2 linked regions of the Amycolatopsis sp. NBC_01488 genome follow. The protein of the gene in region 1 interacts with the protein of each later gene in a pairwise test. Links are inferred from orthologs where the notes say so. Each region holds a gene or a part of one and is shown on either strand. Other genes may lie near its edges.

Region 1 (3,482 bases):
GGCAACGCGCAGTCGCTGGCTTCGCCCGGCTCGGCGAACGACGTCCAGCTGCCGATGCTGCTCGCGGTGATCGTGCTCGCCGGCGTCACGGCCGGGCTCGTCCGGACCTGGGTCGTGCGGCGCGCGAGCTGACCCCGCTGTCCGGCCCTGCCGGTACCCCCAGGTAGCCTTACCTGGACAAACCCTCCTGCCACGGACAGTCCGTGGCCGCGAGCCCATAGGAGGTGAGTGGTTGTGTCACGCCATTACGAGGTAATGGTCATCCTGGACCCCACGCTCGACGAGCGCACGGTCGCCCCCACGCTGGACAACTTCCTCAACGTGATCCGCACTTCGGGCGGTTCCGTGGAGAAGGTCGACGTCTGGGGCCGTCGTCGTCTCTCGTACGAGATCAAGAAGCACGCGGAGGGCATCTACGCCCTGCTCGACCTGAACTCGTCCTCGGACGCGGTGAAGGAGCTGGACCGCCAGCTGTCGCTGCAGGAGACCGTGCTCCGCACCAAGGTCATGCGTCGCGAGATCAAGCGCGCCGCGGCCAAGCCCGCTGCCGCCAAGGCCTGAGCCGAAGGGTATTCCCGATGGCTGGAGACACCGTCATCACGGTGATCGGCAACCTCACGTCCGACCCGGAACTGCGCTTCACCCCGTCCGGTGCGGCGGTCGCGAACTTCACCGTCGCGTCCACGCCCCGCACGCTCGACAAGCAGTCGGGCGAGTGGAAGGACGGCGAGGCGCTGTTCCTGCGCTGCAACATCTGGCGCCAGGCGGCGGAGAACGTCGCCGAGTCCCTGACCCGCGGCGCCCGCGTCGTCGTGCAGGGCCGCCTGAAGCAGCGGTCTTTCGAGACGAAGGAAGGCGAGAAGCGGACCGTCGTCGAGCTCGAGGTCGACGAGATCGGCCCCTCGCTGCGTTACGCCACGGCCAAGGTCAACAAGGTCAGCCGCGGTGGCGGCGGCGGTGGTGACTTCGGCGGCGGCGGTGGCGGCGGGAACCGCGGTGGCGGCGGTGGCGGAATGCCGGCCGACGACCCGTGGGGTTCCGCCCCGGCCGCCAGCAGCGGCGGTGGCGGCGGCTTCTCGGACGAGCCCCCGTTCTGATCTCGTACACACCCACACAGATTTGAGATTCCAGGAGTAACCAGTGGCCAAGCCACCCATCCGCAAGCCCAAGAAGAAGGTCTGCGTGTTCTGCAAGGCCGAGAAGAAGGGCCGCCCGGAACTGATCGACTACAAGGACACCAACCTGCTGCGGAAGTACATCTCCGACCGCGGCAAGATCCGTGCCCGTCGCGTCACCGGCAACTGCAGCCAGCACCAGCGTGACATCGCCATCGCGGTCAAGAACTCCCGCGAGATGGCGCTGCTGCCCTACACCTCGACCGCGCGCTAAGGGAGGGCACTGACATGGCGAAGATCATCCTCACCACGGACGTGGCCAACCTGGGCGGCCCCGGCGACATCGTCGAGGTCAAGGACGGCTACGCGCGCAACTACCTGCTCCCGCGGGGCTACGCGATCGCGGCCTCCAAGGGCGCGGAGAAGAACGTGCGCACCATCCAGCGGGCGCAGGAGAGCCGTCGCATCCGCGACCTCGACCACGCCAAGGAGATCAAGGCGACGCTGGAGGGCCTCGGCGCCGTCCAGCTCACCGGCAAGGCGGCCGAGGGCTCGAAGAAGCTCTTCGGTTCGATCACCGCCGGCGAGATCGTCGACGCGATCAAGGCGGCCGGTGGCCCGCTGCTCGACAAGCGCGTCATCGAGCTGCGCGACCACATCAAGACCGTCGGCAAGCACTCGGTCGGCGCCCGGCTGCACCCGGACGTCAAGGTCGACGTGCGGCTCGAGGTCAAGGCCTCGCAGTAAGGCGGTACGCCGCGACAGGCGGGTCGCTCCTTCGGGAGCGGCCCGCCTTCACGCGTTTCGGGGGAACGCCGGACACACCGGCGCCGTCGTAGGACAATGGAGCGGGACGCGAAGGGAGCGCACTCGGATGGGTGACCAGGTCAGCATGTCCGCGCCGGCCGGGGGTGGTTTCACGTTCGACGCCGACAAGATCGACGGCGTCATCAAGAAGTGGCAGGACCTCCAGGCCGACCTCAAGCGCGACTACGACGACGCCAACCTGATGGCGAACGTCAAGGCGCCCGGCAAGGAGTTCGCCAGCGGCGACTGGGAGAAGCTCGCGAACCCGTCCGGCAAGGCGTTCCTCGAGCAGAACCAGAAGATGCAGGAGTACGTCAAGAACTACATCGACGCGCTCACCGCGGCGAAGCAGAAGATCACCACCAAGGAGTCGGACACGCAGGCCGACCTTTCGCAGACGGGGAACCCGGCCACGTGAACCGACGACTTCTCGCCGTCCCGGCACTGGTCTTCGCCGTGCTCGCCGTCGGCGGTTGCTCCGCCAAGACGCGGGGCACCGCGAACCCGGCGGAGACGACGGACTCCAGCAGCAGCGAGACCTCCCGCTCCGCCGCCGACTCCGCGCCGCGGGTGCCGGAGCCGCTGAACGCCGCGAACATCACTTCGGACGCCTGCACCACCATCAACGCGGACGGCCGCGCCACGCTGAGCCTCGGCGACGGTACCTCGCGCAGCACGGCGAACGGCCCCAGCTGCACGTTCCAGGAAGCCGCCGACCCGGGCAACCAGATCGACGTGACCACGGTGACGGCGAACAAGAACGGCCTCCAGGACGTCTACGACACCAAGGCGAACGACGCCTACTTCGGCGAGACGCAGGCGGACGGGTACCCGGCCGTCTACGCCGCCGCGCTGGACGACCGCAAGGACGGCAAGTGCGGCCTGTTCGTCGGGGTGACCGACCAGCTGGCGGTCAACATCCTGGTCCAGTACGACCACGGCTCGGGCGCGTCGGACCCGTGCTCGGTGGCGCAGAAGTTCGGTGAGGCGATGATCCACACCTTGAAGGAGGGCTGAGATGCTGGAGCTGGTGCTGCTCGGCGGCTTCGCCGCCTACAACATGGCGACCACGCACTCGGACGACCACACGTCGCAGCAGGGTGACCGCAAGATCGACTGCTACGACATCTGGGACAAGATCACGCACGGGCCCGGCACCGGCTCGATCGAGAACGGGCAAGCGGCGGCCAGCCGGCTCAAGGGCGCCTACGCGGACCGGCTCACCACGATCGACAGCCTGGCCAAGGAGATGGACGCGGCCTGGACGGGCGGCGGCTCCGAGGCCGCGCAGAACGCGGGCGCGCACCCGCTGCGGGTGTGGATGGAGGACTCGGGCACCAAGCTCACCGACTCCGACAAGTACCTCGGCGAGCAGAACACCGCGTTCACCACGGTGCACGCGAAGGTGCAGGAAGTCCCGAAGGACCCGCCGAAGAACAACCTGCTCAACTCGATCACGCCGTGGACGACCGACACCGACCGGGCGATCCGCGACTACAACACCAAGGGCCAGGCCAACGTCGACGCCTTCAACACCTACTTCAAGGCGAGCAACGACAA
Region 2 (3,440 bases), 740 kb from region 1 along the record:
CGTGCTCGGCGGCCTGGAGGACGCCCTGCGCTTCCCGCGGCGACACGGCGCGCGCCGCACCGGCATCGAGGCGTACACCCCGAGGCGGCTTCGCCACGAGCTGTGGCGGGCCGGACTGCAGCCGGAGGACACGCTGTTCTACGACGTCACCGCGCTGGTGCCGCCGCTCGACCGGCTGGACCGGCGGCACCGGCGGCCGGAGACGACCGTCGGCCGCGGCGCCGCGGGCCTGCTCGGCACCGGCTACCTGATCGCCGCGCGGCGGCTCTGACGAAGAGAACGGCCGGTTTCCCCGTGCGAGGGGGAAACCGGCCGTTTCGGGTGGCGGCGTTCGGGGTTACGCCGCCTGGGAAACCGGCGTCGAAGCCGGCGTCAGCGCGAGGTCGAGGACCTCGCGGACATTGGCCACCGCGTGCACGTCGAGCTGGGACAGCACCTCGGCCGGGACGTCGTCGAGGTCCGGCTCGTTGCGCTGCGGGATGATCACCGTCTTCATCCCCGCCCGGTGCGCCGCCAGCAGCTTCTGCTTCACGCCGCCGATCGGCAGGACGCGGCCGGTCAGCGACACCTCGCCGGTCATCGCGACGTCCGCGCGGACCACGCGGCCCGAGAGCAGCGACGCCAGCGCCGTCGTCATCGTGACGCCCGCCGACGGCCCGTCCTTCGGCACCGCGCCCGCCGGGACGTGCACGTGGATGCCGCGCTCCCGCAGGTCGCCCACCGGCAGTTCCAGCTCCGCGCCGTGCGAGCGCAGGTAGGACAGCGCGATCTGGACGGACTCCTTCATCACGTCGCCGAGCTGGCCGGTCAGCTGCAGCCCGGACGCGCCGGACTCCTTGTCCGCCAGCGACGCCTCGATGTAGAGGACGTCACCGCCGGCCCCGGTCACCGCCAGGCCCGTCGCGACGCCCGGGATGGACGTCCGCTGGGTCGACGCGGGCAGCGACGACTCGGGCAGGTGCCGCGGCCGGCCGAGGTAGGTGTCGAGATCCGGGGCGTCCACCGTCAGCGGCAGGGACACCTCGTCGAGCGCCACCTTGGTCGCGATCTTCCGCAGCACCTTCGCGATCGTGCGGTTCGCCGCACGCACGCCCGCCTCGCGGGTGTACTCGGCGGCGATCCGGCTGAACGCGGCGTCGGTCAGCGTGACGTCCGAAGCGCCCAGCCCGGCGCGCTCCAGCTCGCGGGGGAGCAGGTGGTCGCGGGCGATGGTGACCTTCTCGTGCTCGGTGTAGCCGTCCAGCGTGACGAGCTCCATGCGGTCCAGCAGCGGGCCGGGGATGGTCTCCAGCGCGTTGGCCGTCGCCAGGAACACGACGTCGGACAGGTCCAGCTCGACCTCGAGGTAGTGGTCGCGGAACGTGTGGTTCTGTTCCGGGTCCAGCACTTCGAGCAGCGCCGCGGTCGGGTCGCCGCGGTAGTCGGCGCCGACCTTGTCGATCTCGTCGAGCAGCACGACCGGGTTCATCGAGCCGGCTTCCTTGATGGCGCGGACGATCCGGCCGGGCAGCGCGCCGACGTAGGTGCGGCGGTGGCCGCGGATCTCCGCCTCGTCGCGGATGCCGCCCAGCGCCACCCGGACGAACTTGCGGCCCATGGCCTTCGCGACGGACTCACCCAGCGACGTCTTGCCGACCCCGGGAGGACCGGCGAGGGCGAGCACGGCGCCGGAACGGCGGCCGCCGACCGCGCCCAGGCCCGACTCGGTGCGGCGCTTGCGCACGGCCAAGTACTCGATGATGCGTTCCTTGACGTCGTCGAGGCCCGCGTGGTCCGCGTCGAGCACGGCGCGCGCGGCGGCGATGTCGTAGCTGTCCTCGGTGCGCTCGTTCCAGGGCAGCTCCAGGACGGTGTCCAGCCAGGTGCGGATCCAGCCGCCCTCGGGGGACTGCTCGGACGTGCGGTCCAGCTTGTCCACCTCGGCCAGCGCGGCCTTCTTCACGGCGTCGGGCAGCTCGGCCCCTTCGACGCGAGCGCGGTAGTCGTCGTCCTGGACGGTGCCGTCGAGCTCGCCGAGCTCCTTGCGGATGGCCTCGAGCTGGCGGCGCAGCAGGAACTCCTTCTGCTGCTTCTCCATGCCCTCGGCGACGTCCTTGCGGATGGTGTCGGTGACCTCGAGCTCGGCGAGGTGCGCCTTGCTCCACTCGAGCGCCTTCTCCAGGCGTGCGCTGACGTCGAGCGTGGTCAGCAGCTCGAGCTTCTGCTCGGTGTCGAGGTACGGCGCGTTGCCGGACAGGTCGGCGATCGCGGAGGCGTCCTCGACCTGCTGGACGGCGTCGATCAGCTGCCAGCCGCCGCGCTGCTGGAGGATCGAGATGACGACGGCCTTGTACTCGGCCGCGAGCTTGGCGGTCTGGTCGTCCGTGGTCTCGGTGGCGTCCTCGGCGTGCACCCAGCGGGCCGCGCCGGGGCCGTCGGCGATCCGGCCGACGAGCGCGCGGCTCGTGCCGCGCAGCAGGACGGCGGCCTTGCCGCCAGGCACGCGGCCGATGCGCTCGACCGTCGCGACGGTGCCGAACTCGGCGTACTCGCCGTGGACGCGCGGGACGATCAGGACCTCGGCCTTGGTGGCGCCGGTCGACCGGATGCCGGGGAACGAGGCCTGGCTCGGCGTCTTGGCCTGGGCGGACTCCACCGCTGCCCGCGTCTCGGTGTCGGTCAGGTCGAGCGGGACGACCATGCCCGGCAGCACGACGTCGTCATCGAGCGGGAGCACGGGCAGGAGGCGGGTGTCGGACATGTGCACTCCTCGTGTAGTTGAGTCTGCCTAGCTCAACTCTCCGAAGGGTGGGTTTGTTTCCGATGGTGCGTTCGCCCACAGCGATCAGTAAAAGCCCAGTTCAGAGGCCTGGGCGACGCGCGACGGCACACCACGCGAAGGGGCGCGTCTCGGCGTCGATCGGCGTCGGCGGCGTCTCCGGGCGCCAGTCCGGCAACGATGTCATCCCCGGCGGGAGCAGCGGCCAGCCGCCGAACCACGGGAGCAGCTCGTCCGCGGATCGCAGCCACGCGGGGTTCGACGTCGCCTGGTACGCCTCGATGAAGCGGCGAACCTCGGCCGCGCGGTCCGGCGGGGCGTCGTCCCGGCACGTGCCGTGCGTCAGCGCCAGCCAGCTGCCCGGCGCGAGCTTCGACCGGTACGTCGCCATCAGGCCGTCCGGGTCGTCCGACGGGCCGATGAAGTGCATGACCGTGATCATCAGCAGGCACACCGGCCGCGACCAGTCGATCAGCTCGCGCGTGACGTCGTCTCCGAAGATCTCCTTCGGGCGGCGGATGTCCCGCTCGACGAGCCCCGCCCAGTCCGTGGCGCCTTCGCGCTCCAGGATCAGCCGCGAGTGCGCGGCCGCCACCGGCTCGTAGTCCACGTAGACCACCGACGCCCGCTCACCGGCGGGCAGCCGGTCCCGGACGATCTCGTGCACGTTGCCCGCCGTCGG

Evidence for each region.
Region 2: the proteins of rplI (region 1) and lon interact in binary tests that used the Escherichia coli proteins (3 or more experiments, as listed by UniProt). The link is inferred for Amycolatopsis sp. NBC_01488 from one-to-one orthologs.

What each region holds. Positions count from the first base shown.
Region 1 is NZ_CP109434.1:2,449,136-2,452,617, reverse strand. Bases 374-3,132 are described here. They hold rplI (50S ribosomal protein L9), read left to right. Parts: upstream 374-1,403; coding sequence 1,404-1,862; downstream 1,863-3,132. Other genes in these bases: OG738_RS11755 (hypothetical protein), read left to right, coding at 2,941-3,132; OG738_RS11760 (DUF3558 domain-containing protein), read left to right, coding at 2,337-2,939; OG738_RS11765 (hypothetical protein), read left to right, coding at 1,990-2,340; rpsR (30S ribosomal protein S18), read left to right, coding at 1,141-1,389; OG738_RS11780 (single-stranded DNA-binding protein), read left to right, coding at 579-1,097. In the rest of the region: OG738_RS11790 (hypothetical protein), read left to right, coding at 1-132; more of rpsF, read left to right, coding at 235-373; more of OG738_RS11755, read left to right, coding at 3,133-3,482.
Region 2 is NZ_CP109434.1:1,713,813-1,717,252, reverse strand. The notes cover bases 40-3,054. They hold lon (endopeptidase La), read right to left. Parts: upstream 2,741-3,054; coding sequence 338-2,740; downstream 40-337. Other genes in these bases: OG738_RS08130 (SAM-dependent methyltransferase), read right to left, coding at 2,841-3,054; OG738_RS08140 (class I SAM-dependent methyltransferase), read left to right, coding at 40-271. Also shown: more of OG738_RS08140, read left to right, coding at 1-39; more of OG738_RS08130, read right to left, coding at 3,055-3,440.